3 regions of the Pseudoduganella sp. R-34 genome follow, and region 1 is predicted to be linked to each of the others. Evidence: riboswitches for the same ligand, from Rfam matches in the RefSeq annotation. Region 1 holds a riboswitch; each other region holds the start of a gene.
What was found. Region 1 has a riboswitch for cobalamin ahead of ACN9MW_RS01490 (energy-coupling factor ABC transporter permease). Riboswitches for the same ligand answer to the same signal wherever they lie in the genome.

Region 1 (5,725 bases):
ACGAAACGCCGGGCACCACGGCCCATTCAATGCCTTCCGCAACCAGCGGACGCGCCATTTCAATCAGGGCGCCGTACAGGCCGGGATCGCCGGTCTGCAGCCTTACTACGGTGCTGTGGGCCCGAGTTTGCTCGATCAGCCAAGCCGTCATCTCTTCCAGCGTCATGTCTTTCGAATCGCGGATGACGCAGCCAGGCGGCGCGTAGAGCGTTGCGGCGCGGTCCACCAGCGAGCCGGCAAACAGCACGGCGCCAGCTTGTGCCAGCAGCTTTTGTCCCTTGACGGTGATCAGTTCGGGGCCGCCGGGACCGGCGCCGACAAACCAGACTTTGCCAGCTGTCATATCAGTATTTCTCCTTGGTGTTCGTCGACAGGCTGCGCGCGCAGTGCGGTCAGCACGGCCTCCACGCTTCGCGGTGCGGCGCCGGCGGGAAGCAAGCCGCGTTTGGCCAGCTCGGCATGTAATGCCAATGCCTGGGGCAAGCGTTGGCCGGCTGCGCGTAGCGCCTCCTGGCGCGAGGCCAGCTCCTGGGCGGGAACCGATGCAATGCAGCGGCCAGCAGCCATCATGTGGATGTCGTCGGCCCAGCGATAGGCAAAGTCGACGTCGTGGGTGGATAGGACGATCGTCACGCCGCGCGCGGCGAGGCGGTCCAGCAATGTCTCGAGTTCCATCTGCATCGGCGAGTCCAGGCCCGCCATCGGTTCGTCCAGCAGCAGGACTTCGGGCTGCATGGCCAGCACGCCGGCAATGCAGACGCGCTTCTTCTGGCCGAAGCTCAGGTGGTGCACGGGACGGCGCGCAAAGCCGGCCAGGCCTACGGCATCGAGCGCATCCGCGGCGCGAGTGCGTACCGTGGCGTCGTCGAGGCCGAGGTTCAGCGGCCCAAACGCCACATCCTCCTCGACCAGTGCCGAGATTAGCTGGCGGTCAGGATTCTGGAACACAAGGCCGACCCGGCTGCGCAACGAGGCCAGCCCACTGCGGCTGTAGTCGTACTCGTTGCCGTGCCAGCGCAAGCGGCCCACGGTGGGGCGCAGCAAAGCGTTCAGGTGCAGCAGGAGCGTGGTCTTGCCGGCGCCGTTCGCGCCGAGCAGCGCGTGACGGCGTCCGCGGCCAAGCGACAACGTGCAGCCGCGCAGGCCTGGGCTGCCGTCGGCAAACGCGTGCTCCACTGCTTCGAGTTCGATCAAAGGCGTCATAGCCTGTCACGCAGGGAAAATGCCAGCAGCAGCACGCTCGCCAGCAAGGATAGGGCAAGCTGGCGTCGCGCATGCGGGAAGGAAGCCGGCAAGTGGCGCAGGCTGCCCTCGAAGGCGCGCGCATCGGCCGCCATTTGCAGTGCCGACGCGCGCTGCCATACCTGTAGTGCCATCTGGCCCGTCAGCAACCCTATCGACCGCCAGTGTTGGCGCCAGCCGCCATGTCCCAGGCGCGCAGCTTGCGCGGTACTGCCTTCGTCCCATGCCTGGCGCAGCACGAACAGCATGCGGTAGCACAGCGCCATCAGGTCCAGCAGCAGTTCGGGTACGCGCAGGCGGCGCAGCAACATCAACAGGTCCGGCATCGGCGTGGTCAGCACCAGCCCGAGTACGGCGGCCAGCGCGGCGATCGAGCGCAGGGCAATGTACCCGACTGCCGGCGAGAGCCCAGGCGCCCACCGCCAGCCGCCCCCGCCGTCAGGCGTGACCAGCATTGTCAGGCAGGACAGCAAAAGGAAGCCGACCGGCGCTACCGCTACGGCAAAGTAGGTCCGGATCGGCACGCGCGCCCCGGCCAGCGTGGCGAGCATGGAGAGCAGCGCGAGCACGGCCAGCGTGTCAAGGCTGCGGGCGAGCCAGGCGGCAGCGATGCCGGCCAGCGCGAACAGGCCCTTCGCGCCTGGAGCGACGGCCTGCCAGCGCGAGGCGTAGGCTGCGGCGTCAATCCGCATGGGAATCCTGCTCCGGCACCGAATCCCCCTGTGCGCAACGTTGTTCGCGCTCGCGCGCCATCGATGTGCCGAGCCAGAAACCGATCACGCCCGCGCCGATCGCAGCTTGCAGCGCGAACAGCAGCGACGCGATCTCTCCGCTCGGCGGTTCGAACAGCGGTGCAAACCAGGGTTTGTAGTGTGGTGCGATGATGCCAATCGCCTGTTGCGCACGCGAATCCGCTCCGCTGAATGCTGCTGGCGCCGCGCCGCCCGGCTCCGCCGGCGGCATGTCTGCAAACCACAGCGGCAAAACGGTCAACAGGATGATGGCCGCCCAGATCAAGCCAGTACGCGCCTTCATGCCGACTTCTCCTTCACATGCGCCATCACCGGCAGCAGGCGCAGCTCGTGCGCATTGAAGCGCGCCATCGCATTCACCACCAGTACGGTCAGCAAGCCTTCGCTGATGGCGATCGGCAGTTGTGTCAACGCGAAGATACCGGCGAACTTGGCGAACGAAGCGCTGATACCACCGATCTGATCAGGAAAGGCCCAGGCCAGCTGTGCAGAAGTGGTCAGGTAAGTTGCCAGGTCGCCGATACAGGCGGCCGCGAACACCGCGACCGCGCGCGATAGCCCGAGGGCCGCCGTGGAGCGGAATACGCCATAGGAAACGAAGGGCCCGACGATCGCCATGGAGAACACGTTCGCGCCCAGCGTGGTCAAGCCGCCGTGGGCCAGCAGCAAGGCCTGGAACAGCAGCACGACAAAGCCGACCGGCACCATCGCCGCAGGACCGAACAGCAGCGCGCCAAGCCCGACGCCGGTCGGATGCGAACAGCTTCCCGTCACGGACGGCAGCTTCAGCGCAGACAGGAGGAAAGCGAAGGCCGAAGCAACGCCAAGCAGCATGCGCCGCTCGGGGTGCGCCTGCAAGCCGCGCGCCATGCTGCGCAGGCCCCAGGCCAGGAAAGGAGCGGATACGGCTGCCCAGCCAAGCGCATGCGCGGGCGGCAGGAAACCTTCCATGATGTGCATTCGAAACCTCCCGTCGAATGGTCTATGGGAGCACCTTCATGGGAGAATCGGGAGACGGTCGACAGGGGGCAGGCGGGCAAGACGCAGGAAGCCGGTCGACAGCGGCTTCCCTTCACCCCGGAGAACAGTGCTGGCAGTATCGGGCCGGTATTCTGGCTCGCCTTCATCCTCGTCCGGGCCTTCCCGCGCGTTGCGCAGTGGCGTATTTCCGGATTCGTCAGGCTTACAGCAGCGGGGGCTGCACCGGAGTGGCCGCACATGGCAGCGTCACCGGTTTCCCGTTTAACGCGCATCCAGGACAGGACGCGCGCACCCAATTGCCGAATAGTACATTAAAGGTCTCTTGCGTGGCAAACGCCTGTGATCTCGGTCAGGAAGGCTGCCATTGCCTGTACGCGCAGGCTCGCTTTCAGGTCGCGGTGATAGACCAGCCACAGGTCGCGCGATACTGGCGTGGCCAGTCGCCCCATTCGCTGGAGCGCCGGCTCTGCATCACCGATGAAACATGGCAGCATGGCGGCGCCCACGCCGGAGCGGGCGGCGGCGATCTGCGTGGGCAGGCTGTTGCACGCCAGGACTGGCGGTTTGCCGTCGAATGCAGTGCGCAGTGCGGCTGCCATCGGCAGGCCATCCCAGGCGCCGTCCCAGCTTATGTAGTCACCGCTGTCATGCGAAACAGCGGCTGCGCGGTAAAGGGCGAAATCGACCTTGCCGATACGCCTTGCGATGTAGTCGCCTGCTCCATCGTCCGGAGCGGCCATGCGCAGCGCCAGGTCGGCTTCGCGCCGCGACAGGTTGACCGCAGCCATGGCGATATCGAGCTCCACCCTTAGCGCCGGATGCAGCGTTCGCAATGCCGCCAGCCTGGGCGCGACCAGGAATTGCGCCAGCATTTCAGTAGTCGCCAGCCGCACCACGCCGGACACTGCGCGCTGCGCATCGCCCGGCGCAGCAGCGGCAGCCATGGCCTGCTCCACCTGCCCGGCGTGCGCCAGCAGTTCACTGCCGTCATCGGTCAGCGCATAGCCGCTTTGCTGGCGCAAGAACAGCTTTCGGCCAGTGCGGCGCTCCAGCGCGTCAACGTGGCGCGAGACCGTGGATGCGCTGGTGCCCAGTACCGCAGCAGCGCCGCTAAGGCCGCCGCTTCGTGCAACCGCGAGAAAGAACTTCAGCTCATTCCAGTCGAAGGCAAGGTTTTTCATTTTCGGAAAACTGTTTTCTGAACTCACAAAACTATGTCCAATTCTGGAAACCTATACTAACCTTAATTTCAACTCCCGGAGCCAAGCCATGACTGTCCTGTATGGAGAATCCGCCGGCATCGCCGTCATTGCATTGAATCGCCCCGATGCGCTGAATGCGCTCGACCTGCCGACCTTGCAGCGACTGGAAGAAATGCTGGACATGGCGGCCGCCAGTTCCGCAGCCGGCGCCGTGATACTTACCGGCACCGGCTCCAAAGCCTTCTCCGCCGGCGCCGACATCAAGTACCTGAGCCAGGCTACCCCGCTGGAAGTACGCGAATTCGCAAGGCTTGCGGTCCACATCACGCACCGCATCGAGAATCTTGGCAAGGTCGTGGTGGCGGCCCTGAACGGACACGCCTTGGGCGGCGGGCTGGAACTTGCCGAAGCATGCATGATCCGCATCGCAGCCAGCCATGCAAAACTCGGTCATCCTGAAGTGCGCATCGGCGCTGTTGCTGGCTTTGGCGGCACTACCCGCCTTGCGCGCCTGGTGGGGAAAGGCCGCGCAGCGGAAATGCTGCTGCGCGGCCGCATCATCGATGCTGAAGAAGCCCTGCGAATCGGCCTTGTGCAGCAGGTGGCCAGTCCCGACGCGGTGATGGATGCAGCGCGCGCCATCCTGTACGAGATCCTCGACCAGTCCCCGGACGCAGTGCGCCTGACATGGGAGGCCCTGCACCGTGGCTTGAACATGACGCTGGAAGAATCCGCAGGCTTGGGCGCCGACTATTTCGGGCTCGTCGCGGCAACGGAAAACTTCCGCATCGGCACAGATGCTTTCGTTAAAAAAGTCGCTCCCGACTACATTCGACAAAGGGTTGAATAAAACCCACAAAACCTGCGCACGATAGGTTTTGCTCATCCATTTCTAGCTATACTGCCCCCTTAAGGAAATTTCCGAGGGGCAACAATGGACGATACAATCGAGAATAATGAGAGCTCGCTAAAGCTCTCTGCGACCCTGGCCGCGGCAACCTTGCTGACAGCGTGCGGAGGCGGGGGGAGCGAAAGCAAGGGCAGCGACGGAGGTACGACCTCGCCGGTGCCACCCCAGGTCGAATCGATTGCAGGCGCCCAGGCCGCACGTTTCCTCGCCCAGGCCTCCATGGGCGCAACGCATGATCAGATGACTCGGGTCCAAGCGCTCGGCTATAGCAAGTGGCTGGACGAGCAGATGGCGATGCCCACTTCGCAATCGCGTTGGGATTGGCTGATGGCGAAGGGCTTCAACGCCATCGAAAACAAGAACACCCAGGCCGGCATCGACGCGGCACTGTGGGTCAAGCTGATCACGTCCCCCGATACCCTGCGCCAGCGCGTGACGCTGGCCTTGTCCGAAATCGTCGTCGCCTCCCTGGATGGCTTCACCGGTGCCTGGCGTGCCTTCACCGGCGCCGCCTACATGGACAATTTGGAGGCCAATGCCTTCGGCAACTACCGCACCTTGCTGCAGCAGGTCACGCTGTCGACCTCGATGGGCGAATACCTGACCTATCGCGGCAACGCCAAGGCCAATCCGAAAAC
Region 2 (5,725 bases), 1.9 Mb from region 1:
GGATGGCGTCAAACAGCTTCTGGCTGGCTGGTTCCAGCGTGCCCATGGTTTCCAGGGTGACGTAGGCGCGTGCCAGCACGTCTTTTTCACCGCGGGCAAAGTGGATGCGGCGGAAGTGGATCTTGTCGGCGTTCTGCTTGACCCAGGCCGACATGCGCGGTTCGAGCGCATTGCAGTGCGGGCAAGTGAACATGAAGAACTCGACCACCTCGACCTTTTTACCCTGGGCTTCGGTGCGCACCGGGGTGTCGAGAACCGTATAGTCAACGCCTTGTTTCGGCTCGGCGGCATAGGCGCCGGCAGCGGTGAACATCAGGGCGGCAGAAGCAAGCAGCAGTCGCAGCAAACGCATGGTCATCCTTACAGGTAAATGGTAAACGCCGCGAGATTACCATTTTTTGCGCGCCGTGATCAGCCCCGTGGGCCAAAAAGGCGCCAACGGGGCATTTTTAAGCCTGTTTTAAGCGCTTAAAAGTCGTAGCGTGCCGATACTTTCAGTTGACGGCCACTGTTCGGGTAGATGCCTGCGCGGCAGCTGAAGGCTTGGCTGAAATGCTCCTTGTCGAACATGTTCAGCGCGGTCACAGCCAGTTCCCATTGGCCGAACTTGCGCGCGTAGCGGCCATCGACCACGGTGTACGCCGGCATGCGGGCGTCGCAGCTGTTGTCGAAATCGCTGCCGTAGCGCTGTTTGCCGACGCGCTGCACGCCGATGTCGGCGCTCTGGCCGTCGGACGGCAGCCAGGCCAGGCGCACGGTCAGGATGTTCTTCGGCACCAGCGCCAGTTCGCGGCCGGCGTTCGGACCGGAGCGGAACTCGGCATCCACCTGCTGGAAGTGGCCCTGCACCTGCCATTCCGGCGCGAAGCGGTAGCTGCCATCGAGCTCGAAGCCCTTGCGCTGGGTTGGCGCCAGGTTGGTGTTGGCGCCGAACATGCCTGCGGTCGGGTCGTAATAGATCTCGTTGTCCAGGTTGTGGCGGAAAATGCGCGCGTCAAGCTTGGCGGCGCCCTGCGCATAACCAAGGCCGATTTCAGCATCGTGCGAAGTCTGGGTTTCCAGCGGCTTGTTGGCCTGCGGAGTGAAGCCGTTCTCGTCGGAGTTGGCGACGCGGTAGCTCTGGCCAATCTTGGCCCACGCTGTCAGGCCCGGCGCGGCAAGCATGCTGCCCTGCACTTCCCAGGCGTTGTTGGCTTGCTTCACGCTGTAGGTGGCGGTGGTGAATGGCACTGGATCGATCGAATCCTTGTCGAACAGTTCGCGGCGCACGCCGGCGGCCAGGCGGAATTGCTGCGGGCCGGAGAACTTCATTTCGTCGCGCAGGTAGAAAGCCTTGCTGCGCTGGCTGGCGTCGGCGGCGGAGAAGGACGCGGTGGTGACGCGGTTCCAGCGGCCGAAGTCAAAGCCGGCGACCAGTTCATTCAGCATGCCGTCGAACTGGCCAAGGTGGCGCACGCGCGGCGAGAACTGGGTCTGCTTCGTGTCGTAGGCGGAGCTGGAAACGCCCCATGGACTGAAATAAGTGGCTTCCGCTTCCTTCTTGCGATGCGACAGCTCCGCAGCCAGGTCGAAGGCGCCTACCATGTGCTCCCAGGCGGCGGTATATCGGTCGCTATCGAGCTTGCCGAAATCGTTCGGGGTCAGGGTCTGGCGCGGATTGGCGTTGAATTGCGCTTCCGTCAGGCTGCCGGCGAAGCGCTGGTCCTGTCGCGCGATGTCGGCACGCAGCGAGAAGCTGCCCACGCCGGTGCTGAATTTCACGCCGCCGTCAAGGCGCGACTGCTTGAATTCATTGTTGTCGCGGTAGTTGTCGGAGCGCTGGTGGCCGGCCGACGCGTCGAAGGCAAAGCCGTCGAAGCCCTGTGCCACGCTGGCGCGCACCTCGCCGCTGTCAAACTGGCCCAGCTCAGTGAACATATTGCCGCTGCGCTCGCCGGCTTGCGGGCGCTTGGTGGTGATCTGGATCACGCCGCCGGTGGCGCCTTCGCCATACAGCACGCTGGCGCCGCCGCGCATGATGTCGATGCGCTCCACCATGTCGATCGGAATGGTGGACAGGGTTGCGCTGGACAGCTCGTTTTCGTTCAGGCGCACGCCATCCAGCACAATCACCACGTTCTGGTCGCTGTTGGTGCCGAAGCCGCGCAGGTCGAGGCCGAAGTCGGGGCTGCCGGTCAGGCTCTGGCGGCCGTACACGCCGCCGATCTTGCGGATCGCCTGGTTGACGTCGGACACGCCGGCGCGGCGGATGTCGGCCGCGGTGATGGTGGTGGCGCCGATCGGCAGCAGCGACGGATCGCTGGCGAAGCGGGAACCGGAAACGACAACGGTGTTCGATTGGGCTTGGGCCGCTGCGGCAAAGCACAGGGCAACCGCTGCGGCAACGGCGCAGCGCGAAGTGATGAAGGTCATGGCAAATCAGTAGAAAGAGTATCCGCCTGCGTCCCCGCAGCCGGAATCCACAGAAGACGAACCCTGCGCGGGCGCGCTTCCACCTCCCTGGCCGGTATCCGGGCTGGCAAGACTGACCGGGCCACCTTCCTGCAGCAGCAGTGGCTAATTGGCGCGGCCTGCCGTCTCAATGACGGCGCTTGCGTACCGTTGCGGGGGCAGCACATTGCGTTTCCCGTTTAACTGCCTCCATGAACAGGAGGCGGGCACCAAGGCGCCGCCATTATACGCCGGTTAAAGTTGGCATAAAAGTTTGGCAATCGGCCGCCACCCGGGCTATATTTTGGTGTTGCAAAAAACCTAATGGAGTCTTATGCGCATCACTCACCTTTTGGCCGCGGCCGCCCTGTTGGGCGGGGTCGCGGTCCAGGCCAGCCTGTGGGCCGGTGGCGCGACGTCCGCCACCGTGCCGGAAGCCGGTAGCGGCATCGCACTGGCGCCAGCCAAGGCGGCCGCCGTCATGCAGCCCAGCGCTCCCGGCGCCTGGGGCGGCATCCGCACCGGCCAGGAGGCCACGTTGTCCGACCGCGTGGTGGACTACCAGATCGAAGCCAGCCTGGACCCGGTCAAGCACACCATCGACGGCAAGCAGCGCCTGACCTGGCGCAACCGCAGCGCCGAACCGGTGCGCAGCGTCTACCTGCACCTGTACCTGAATGCCTTCCAGAACGGCTACAGCACCTTCCACACCGAGGAGCGCAAAACCGGCAGCGGCATTCGCAACAGCGCCCTGAGCAAAGATGGAGAATGGGGCTACACGGAATTGCGCAGCGTGCAGCAAGGCGGCGCCAAGGTGCCGTGGACTTTCGTGCATCCCGACGGCGGCCCGGCGGCCGACCAGACCGTGGTGCGCCTTGACCTGCCGCAGGCTGTCGCAGCGGGCGCCAGCACCACGCTCGATATCGCCTTTTTCGACCAGCTTCCGCGCGTGATGGCGCGCAGCGGCTACTTCGACAGCTTCCACCTGGTGGCGCAATGGTTCCCCAAGATCGCCGTGCTGGAACTGCCGGGCGAACGGGGCGCCACCGCGGTGCGCTGGAACGCGCATGAATACCACGCGGAATCCGAGTATTACGCGGACTTTGGCAGCTATGACGTCAAGCTCACCGTCCCCAGGGAATATACCGTGGGAGCCACCGGCGAACTGCAGGGCGCCCCGCAGGAAAAGGACGGCAAGCTGACCCACCATTTCGTGCAGGGCGACGTGCACGATTTCGCGTGGACCGCCGACAAGCGCACTGCGGCACCGCTGACCGGCACCTGGACCGGGCCCGGCAGCCCGCAAGTGAAGATCACCGTGCTTTATCCGCCGGAATTCGCATCCAACGCGGCGCCTGCCTTGCAGGCCACCAAGGATTCGCTGGACTACTTCTCGAAGACCCTCGGCCCCTATCCGTACAAAACCGTGACTGTGGTCATTCCTCCGCATAACGCCAGCGAAGCGGGCGGCATGGAGTACCCCACCTTCTTCACTGTCGACAACTTTGCCGGCCTGAAGCCGGGCACGTTCGCATCGGCGGCGCTGGATTTCGTCACCATTCACGAATTCGGCCATGGCTACTTCTACGGCATCCTCGCCAGCAACGAGTTCGAAGAGCCGATGCTGGACGAAGGCCTGAACGAGTACTGGAACCAGCGCATGCTGCGCGATACGGGCCGCAAGGCCTACCTCACGACGCCGTTCCTGCGCGCGATCGGATTTGCGCCCACCATCAAGGGCTTCGAGTTCGAACGCCAGGGCACGCCGCGTGACGAGCCCTCCGATCCGCTGGGCCAGAATGCCTATACCCGCCTGCAAGGCATTGGCCCGGTGTATTCGCGCACCACCCTGGTCATGCACGACCTGGAAGCGCAGCTGGGCAAGGAAACCATGGAGCGCGCCTTCAAGGAGTATTACCGCCGCTGGAAATTCCGCCACCCAAGCGTGGCTGATTTCCGTGAGACGCTGGCAGAAGTCAGCGGCCAGCGCCAGCTGGTGGAAACCGTCTTCGCGCAGCAGGTCTACGCCACCACTCGCGTGGATGACCGCATTTCCTCCTTCAGCAGCGAAGAGGTGCTGCCACTGCCGGGCCGGCAAATGAAGGGCGGCAAGCTTGCCGACTTGAGCGAAGAGCAGGTCGACCAGCACGTCGAACAACTGCGCGATGCATGGGAAAAGGCCAACCCGGAAGCCAAGCCGGGCACTGGCCCGTTCCCCTACCTGACACGGGTCACCGTGCGCCGGCGCGGCGCCGATGTCTCGCAAACACTGGTGGTCACCTTCGCCGATGGCAGCAAGGAGACCGTGTTCTGGGGCGGCGAACAGCGCTGGCATACCTACGAGTGGACCAAGCCCGTGAAAGCGGTATCCGCCCAGCTCGACCCTGAGGGCAAACACCTGCTCGACGTCAGCAAGCTCGATGACAGCCGCACCCTGAAGAAGGACGGCAGCGCGTCGCGCCGCTGGACCGTCGACCTGGCCGCCATCATCCAGACCCTGCTCTCTTTCATCGCCACTGTATGAAGCTGACAACCAACCTCAAACACGCCGGCCGCGCCGCCCTGCAATGGCGCCTGATGCTGATCTGGCTGATCGCCATGCTGCTGCCGACAGCCCTGCTGGCCCTGCCCATCTGGAATAGCCTGGCGCCGCTGCTGGACAACTCGGTGCGCGCCCCCGAACTGGCGCGCGCGCTCGACGGCCTCGCTTTCACCGACATATCCGCCGAACTGCGGCGCAACGCCGTTTCGCTGCAAGCCGGCGGCATCGCTGCCTTGGTCCTGACCCTGCTTCTGTCGCCGTTCCTGACCGGCGCCATCGTCACTGCCGGCCGTGCGCAGCAAACCGCCACCTTGCGCGAACTGTGCGCAGGCGGGGTCGCCGAATACCCGCGCATGTTCCGCATGCTGCTGTGGGCGATCGTGCCGCTGGGCGTGGTGTTTGCACTGGGCGGTGCGCTGGCGGAAGCTGCCGAGAACTATGCCGGCAAGGCGGTACTGGAAGCCGATGCGGCACGCTGGCAGCTGGCAGCCACGGTCGTCACAGCCCTGCTGGTGGCGCTGGCCAACCTGACGCTCGATGCCGGGCGCGCCCAATTGGCGATCGACCGCCGCCGCACGTCTGCCGTCAAGGCCTGGTGGTGGGGCGTCAAGCTTCTCTTGCGCCGGCCCGCGGCCATGCTGGGCGCCTACACGGCGCTGACTGCGGGCGGCCTGCTGCTGGCGGCCGTGCTGGCAGTGGCACGGCTGAATGTGGCCGGCAGCAATGCCGCGCTATTGGTAGCTGCGTTCGTGC
Region 3 (5,725 bases), 750 kb from region 1:
AGCGCTTCCGGCGAGCGCAGGGGATCGTTGCCCTTGCCCGGTTCGATGAAGCGGCCATCCAGGCCCGCCAGCAGCGCGCGCATTTCATTGAGCGGCGACGCAGCCAGCTTGCGCGCAACCTCAGGATCGTCGATGCCGCCCTTCTTCATCGATTCCAGCATCAGGTCGATGGAGTCCCGCTTCCACGGACGCCCGAAGATGTGCAGGCCGTGCGGCATGAACTTTTCCTGCAGCTTTGTCAGGTAGTGGCCCACTTCGTGCGCCAGCAGGTCGTCGTCGGCCGCGTCGAAGCCGATGCCGCGCACGGCCAGCACGTCGGCCATCGACGCTTCCAGTTCCGCCTTCAGGTTCAGGGCCACAACGCGCTCGCGCATCAGCTGCGCCGCCTTGGCCTTCAGCGTGTCGGAGCTGGCTGCCTCGTAGCTCTCCACAATCTGGCGCAGCGACAGCAGTTCGTCGTACAGCGGCGTGGACGCCAGCGGCGGCGTCAGGTGGTCAACCATCACCGCCAGGCCGCGCCGCTTGGCCTGCGTGCCTTCGCCGACGCCGTCCACGATATAGGGATAGATGCCGGGCAGGTCGCCCGCGATCAGGCTGGGAAAGTCGTCGGCCGAAAGTCCGACCGCCTTCCCCGGCAAGAACTCATAGGTCGAGTGGCGGCCGATATGCACCAGCGCATCGGCCTTGAAGCGGTCGCGCAGCCAGTGGTAGAAGGCCAGGTACTGGTGCGGGGGCGGCACGCTGGTATTCGCATGCAGCAGCTCTTCGTCCACTTCCCAGCCGCGCGGCGGCTGTGGTCCGATGAACACGTTGCCGAACTGGATGCCCGGCACCAGCAGCTTGCCGCTGTCGACCATGATCTTGCCCGGTGCAGGCCCCCAGCCCTTCAAGCCCTCGATGCCGTAGGACGCGACCCGGCGTCGCAGCGGCTCCAGCGCAGCGCAGCGGCGCGGCGCCTTCGCCTGCAGGCAGCCCGCATAGCCATCGGACAGCGCAGCCAGGTCGCGGATCGCCGCCTCGCGCTGCGGATGATCGGCGCCCTCCACCAGGTGCTGCAGTTCCTTGATCACGACTTCCGCCTGCTTGCGGCCGAGTGCCCATTCGCCGGCAGCTTCCGCTTCCAGCACGTCGGCGTGCAAGCGGCCCAGCAGGCCGCTGGTCATTTCTCCCTGCACGCGCGGCGACAGCGTCGCGAACCACTTCGCATAATCGGCGGCGCTGACGCTGTTCACGGAGCCCGCCAGTTCACGCAAGGCGCCGCGGTCCTCAGGCAGGTTGACGCCGTGCGCCATGATGCGGTCAAGCAGCGCTTCCGGCGTGGCCGGCAATTCGCCGACCGTGTAGCCGGCGTCCTTCAGGGCGTGCAGCATGTCGAACAGCGAAGCCGGCACATCAAGGTTGTCGGCGCCGATGTTCTGGCGGCCCGGCGGGTGATTGTAGTACACCAGCGCCACGCGCTTGTCGCGGTTGGATTTGGCGCGCAAGGCCAGCCAGCGCTCGACGCGCGCAGCCAGGCGCTCCGCTTCCGCCGCCAGTACTACCGGCGGGCGATTCTCGATGCCGGTCAGCTTGTCGCGCTGCGGCTCGCCCAGTGCCGCCACCACGATGGGCTGGCCGATGCCCTGCAGCTCGGGTAGCGCCACGCGGTACTGCACCGAATCAGGCGGCAAGCCGTCCGGCGACAAGCGCCATTGCATGGCGGTGCGGTCGGACAGCCGGATCGCCTTGAACAGCGGGATATCGAGCTTCTTGAATGCCTCGCTGACGGCTTCGCGCCCTTCGGCGGCGCCCACCACAAAGTCCTGCAGCACCACCATGGCGGCCGGCACGGCAGGCGCAATCAGTTCCGGCAAGCGCTCAAGCGCCTCGCGCGAGGCGCCGCCCCAGCGCGGCAGCACCTGCACGCATTGCTGGCCAATGCGTTCGACTTGCTTGCAGACGGCATCGGGCACCGTGCCATCCATGTTCGACAGGTCCAGCACTACCACGGTAGGACGCGCCTGCAGGCCTAGCTGCGCCGCCCTGCCCCATGCCGCCGCGTCGTGCAGTTCGCGCTGGCCGGCGCGCAGGCGCAGCGTCGGTTCCGGCTGCGGCTCGGCCAGGGCGCGCGAGGGGTCGAGCAGGTGCGCAAGCAGCGCTGCCGTGTTGTCGCGGCCACCGGCCTGCCAGACCTGGCGCGCAGCCAGCCACTGGCCTGCCGCCGGTCGCGCCCTGGCTGCCTGCAGTGCCGCTTCCGGCGGCTGCTCGGTCGAGAGCTGGCGCAGCGTTTCAGGCGAAAAGCCCTGCAAGCTGCCCTGCCGTCCGCGCGACAGCAGGCTAAGCGTGGCCTCGCCATTCATGGCCAGCACGCTGGCCTGCGGGCGGGCATGGCGCGGCAAGAATTCCTTCAGGCGCCGGGCCGGGTCGCCGAACAGCGATACGGCCAGGATGCTGTCCGCCTGCGCCAGCCACTGGGCGGCTTGCTTGTCGTCGGCCGCCATCCATTGCGCGGGCGTGCGCAACACGATACGGTCCTGGGGATGGCCGGCCAGGTGGCGATGGGCCGCCTCGATGGCGACAGGCGCAGCGCGTTCGGTCACGATGGCAAACAGCACGGCGGCGTTGGCACGCGCGCAAGCGAACGCACATAGCAGGACCACAATGGTCCGGGCAAAGGTAGTGGTAGGCACAGCAGGATTCCGAGCACGCAAAACCACACCCCGGGCTTCGCACAATCAAAAGTGACCGGCCGGTCTTCTGGCTCGCCTTCTTCCTCCGCTGGCCTGGCCTTCCCGTGCGATGCACAGTGGCGTTGGTCAGCTTCGTCCGGCTTACAGCAGCGGGGGCTGCGCCGGACTGGCGCAAGATGGCTATCCCGCGCGGCACCGGCTTCCCGTTTCACCTCCCGGCAGGCTTGCAGGAAGGCACCAATCACATAACGTGCGTCATTCTAACAGACTGCACTTGGCCAACAATCTAGCCAGAAGAGCAACGACTGTTGTTATAAAGATCCACTTCTTAGAAATGATTGGTAATTCGTGAGAATTAGGTATTTACTGCTAAGTACGCGTCAAAGAACGTGTCTGGGAGAGTAAAAATGCATAACAAGACAACATTACAAGTCCTGGCAGCCGCCTCCGGACTTGCGGATGAGCGCATCCAGGAACTCTGGGAAGGGGCCGATATGTATGCCCGTGCCCAGGCTGGGAATCCGGATTCGCCGCGCTACCAGCAAGTGCTGCATGAGCGCATGGCGGCCATGGTCGAACGTGAAGTGGCCAAGCGCCATGCCGCGGACGGCGAGCCCTGGGTGCTGGCTGACGCCCACCTGGGACAGATTGAAGTGTCGCTGTCCGACGCCCTCAAGGCCTTCGGCGGCCGCACGCACCACGTTATCCATTAGCAAGGCAAAGCCGCCCGCACGGCTGTGAACCGCACCCCGATCCCGTGCCGTCCACAATGCGGCGCCTGCTGTACGGCGCCCGCGATCTCCAGCCCGATTCCCGGCATGCCTGAAGGCAAACCGGCAGGCGTGCCCTGCATCCAGCTCGATTCACACATGCGCTGCAAGCTGTATGGCTTGCCCGAACGCCCCCTCGTGTGCGTGGAATTCAGGGCCGACGAAGCAGTGTGCGGTGAGTCGCGCGAGCAGGCCATGCGCTGGCTGGGTTGGCCGAAGCTGTAAAATACTGGCCCACCATGAGTTTCCAATGCCGCCCAGCCTGTGGCGCCTGCTGCACGGCGCCCTCGATTACGTCCCCGATTCCCGGAATGCCGAACGGCAAACCGGCCGGGGTGCGCTGCGTCCAATTGGGCGACGATAACCGTTGCAAGATCTTCGGCAAGCCGGAACGCCCGGCCTTCTGCGGCGGCCTGCAGCCTTCGGCCGAAATGTGCGGCGAGAGTCGGGAACAGGCGATGACGTGGCTCGCGGTGCTGGAACGCGAAACCTGTCCGTGAGCCGCTAGCGAACGTAGAGCGTTGCGAATGTCGAAGGAATTTCAGCCAGTTCCGCTTCCAGATATGGAACAGTCGCAATGCAAGTGACCCATTCCAGGAATCGATCTTCGCTGAAGTACGATCGAACCACGTCCAGCGTTGCCGTTCGGGCAGCCTCAGGGACAAGCGCCGCTACCGGCGGCGCGCCGCTGTCGTCTACAACCGTCAGCCTGGCCTCGAGACAATGACTCCATTCCCAACCGATGTATGGTCGGGCTTCCAGCGAAAATTCAGATGGCCACCGCATTGTGTCGTTCAGGATCCCATGCGCACCAACCAGCCAGACGACGACCTGCGCGCGCCAGTGCGGTGAGGGGATATCGAACACGGAACGCAGCCAAGGCTCGACTAAAGACTCAGGCAGATATTTCAGGCAGAAGAACATCGAAGCGGAGAAATCTCCACTGGCATCCCACCAGAGCCAGACACGGTTCGGGTTGTCGTTTGATTGACGCAGAATATTCCCGATAGCGATGTCGGTGCCGTTCCAGCACATGCCATCCATCATGCACCGTCCCAGGGTTAGCAGCACATCTTCCCGAAAGCCTTCGTATGGCTCCCGAGAGACGCCGTTCGGGTAAATGGCCATAAACCCAGTCATCAACGATTCCAGCAGGTAGGAAAAACATGCCTCATGGCTGCGCGGCAGGAGCGCCGCAAGCAGGTAGTGGTACCAGGTTTTCCATTCCTCCATCGGACCGAATGACCGGGTACCGCTGGCGATTTCAGCAAAACATTCCTGCAGTTCGCGCACTGCAATCTCGTCCAGGTTTCCCAGCAAGTCACTGAACATTCGCCTTTCGGCCCCCATGAACCAGGCCTCGCCCATCGGAGCGGCCGGCTTTGGAAAATGCGCCCGCAAGCGGCCTAAGGCCAGCGTGTCAATCCCGTTCCCACGCGTCCACAGAAACCGATCCATACCTCGTTCCTTGCGATAAGAGCAGTGCACATCATAATCGACTGCCAACGCTCAAGGACCATAATGGAAACGGTTCCATGCTAGAATCTTCAGCCATGAACCAAACCATCGACCACCGCCACCGCCTGTCCACCCGCCTGGCTTTCCTGACTGCGGGCCTTGCCATGTCTGCCTGGGCGCCGCTGGTGCCGTACGCGAAGGAGCGCCTGCAACTGGCGGAAGGTCCGCTTGGGTTGCTGCTGCTTTGCCTCGGCCTGGGCTCGCTGCTGGCGATGCCGCTGACCGGCGCGCTGGCGGCGCGCTTTGGCTGCCGCAAGGTGGTGCTGTGGTCGGCGCTGGTGGTCTGCCTGTCGCTGCCGGCCCTGGCGCTGGCGCCAACCCCGCTGCTGCTTGGCCTGGCGCTGTTTGTGTTCGGCGCCTCGCTCGGCACCATGGACGTGGCGATGAACGTGCAGGCGGTGATTGTCGAAAAGGCCAGCGGCGGCGCGCTGATGTCCGGTTTCCACGGCATGTTCAGCCTTGGCGGCTTCGCCGGCGCCGGCGGCATGGCCCTGTTGCTGTGGCGTGGCAGCGGCCCGCTGGGCGCGTGCCTGGCTATCGTCGCCGTGAGCGCCATCCTGCTGTGGCGCGCCAGTCCCGACTTGCTGCACGAGCCGGAAGCGCGCGACGGCAGTACGCCAACCTTCGTCATGCCGCACGGCGCCGTGATCTTTATCGGCGTCCTGTGCTTCATCGTCTTCCTGGCCGAAGGCGCGATGCTGGACTGGAGCGCCGTGTTCCTGACCGCCGAACGCGGCCTGCAGGAAGGCCGCGCCGGCCTCGGTTATG

Region 2: linked by a shared signal. The riboswitch ahead of ACN9MW_RS10245 (TonB-dependent receptor) and the one ahead of ACN9MW_RS01490 (energy-coupling factor ABC transporter permease) in region 1 are both predicted to bind cobalamin.
Region 3: linked by a shared signal. The riboswitch ahead of ACN9MW_RS29330 (cobaltochelatase subunit CobN) and the one ahead of ACN9MW_RS01490 (energy-coupling factor ABC transporter permease) in region 1 are both predicted to bind cobalamin.

Annotation. Positions count from the first base shown of each region.
Region 1 covers NZ_CP184572.1:317,690-323,414, reverse strand. The annotation lists gene cobM (precorrin-4 C(11)-methyltransferase) at 1-343, opposite strand, end outside; gene ACN9MW_RS01505 (energy-coupling factor ABC transporter ATP-binding protein) at 340-1,203, opposite strand; gene cbiQ (cobalt ECF transporter T component CbiQ) at 1,200-1,934, opposite strand; gene ACN9MW_RS01495 (energy-coupling factor ABC transporter substrate-binding protein) at 1,924-2,277, opposite strand; gene ACN9MW_RS01490 (energy-coupling factor ABC transporter permease) at 2,274-2,954, opposite strand; cobalamin riboswitch at 3,080-3,284, opposite strand; gene ACN9MW_RS01485 (LysR family transcriptional regulator) at 3,287-4,156, opposite strand; gene ACN9MW_RS01480 (enoyl-CoA hydratase-related protein) at 4,245-5,027, shown strand; gene ACN9MW_RS01475 (DUF1800 domain-containing protein) at 5,112-5,725, shown strand, end outside.
Region 2 covers NZ_CP184572.1:2,220,731-2,226,455, reverse strand. The annotation lists gene ACN9MW_RS10250 (thiol:disulfide interchange protein DsbA/DsbL) at 1-352, opposite strand, end outside; gene ACN9MW_RS10245 (TonB-dependent receptor) at 469-2,412, opposite strand; cobalamin riboswitch at 2,485-2,680, opposite strand; gene ACN9MW_RS10240 (M1 family metallopeptidase) at 2,765-4,954, shown strand; gene ACN9MW_RS10235 (hypothetical protein) at 4,951-5,725, shown strand, end outside.
Region 3 covers NZ_CP184572.1:6,365,939-6,371,663, forward strand. The annotation lists gene ACN9MW_RS29330 (cobaltochelatase subunit CobN) at 1-2,669, opposite strand, end outside; cobalamin riboswitch at 2,710-2,926, opposite strand; gene ACN9MW_RS29335 (hypothetical protein) at 3,077-3,382, shown strand; gene ACN9MW_RS29340 (YkgJ family cysteine cluster protein) at 3,422-3,664, shown strand; gene ACN9MW_RS29345 (YkgJ family cysteine cluster protein) at 3,679-3,939, shown strand; gene ACN9MW_RS29350 (hypothetical protein) at 3,944-4,897, opposite strand; gene ACN9MW_RS29355 (MFS transporter) at 4,993-5,725, shown strand, end outside.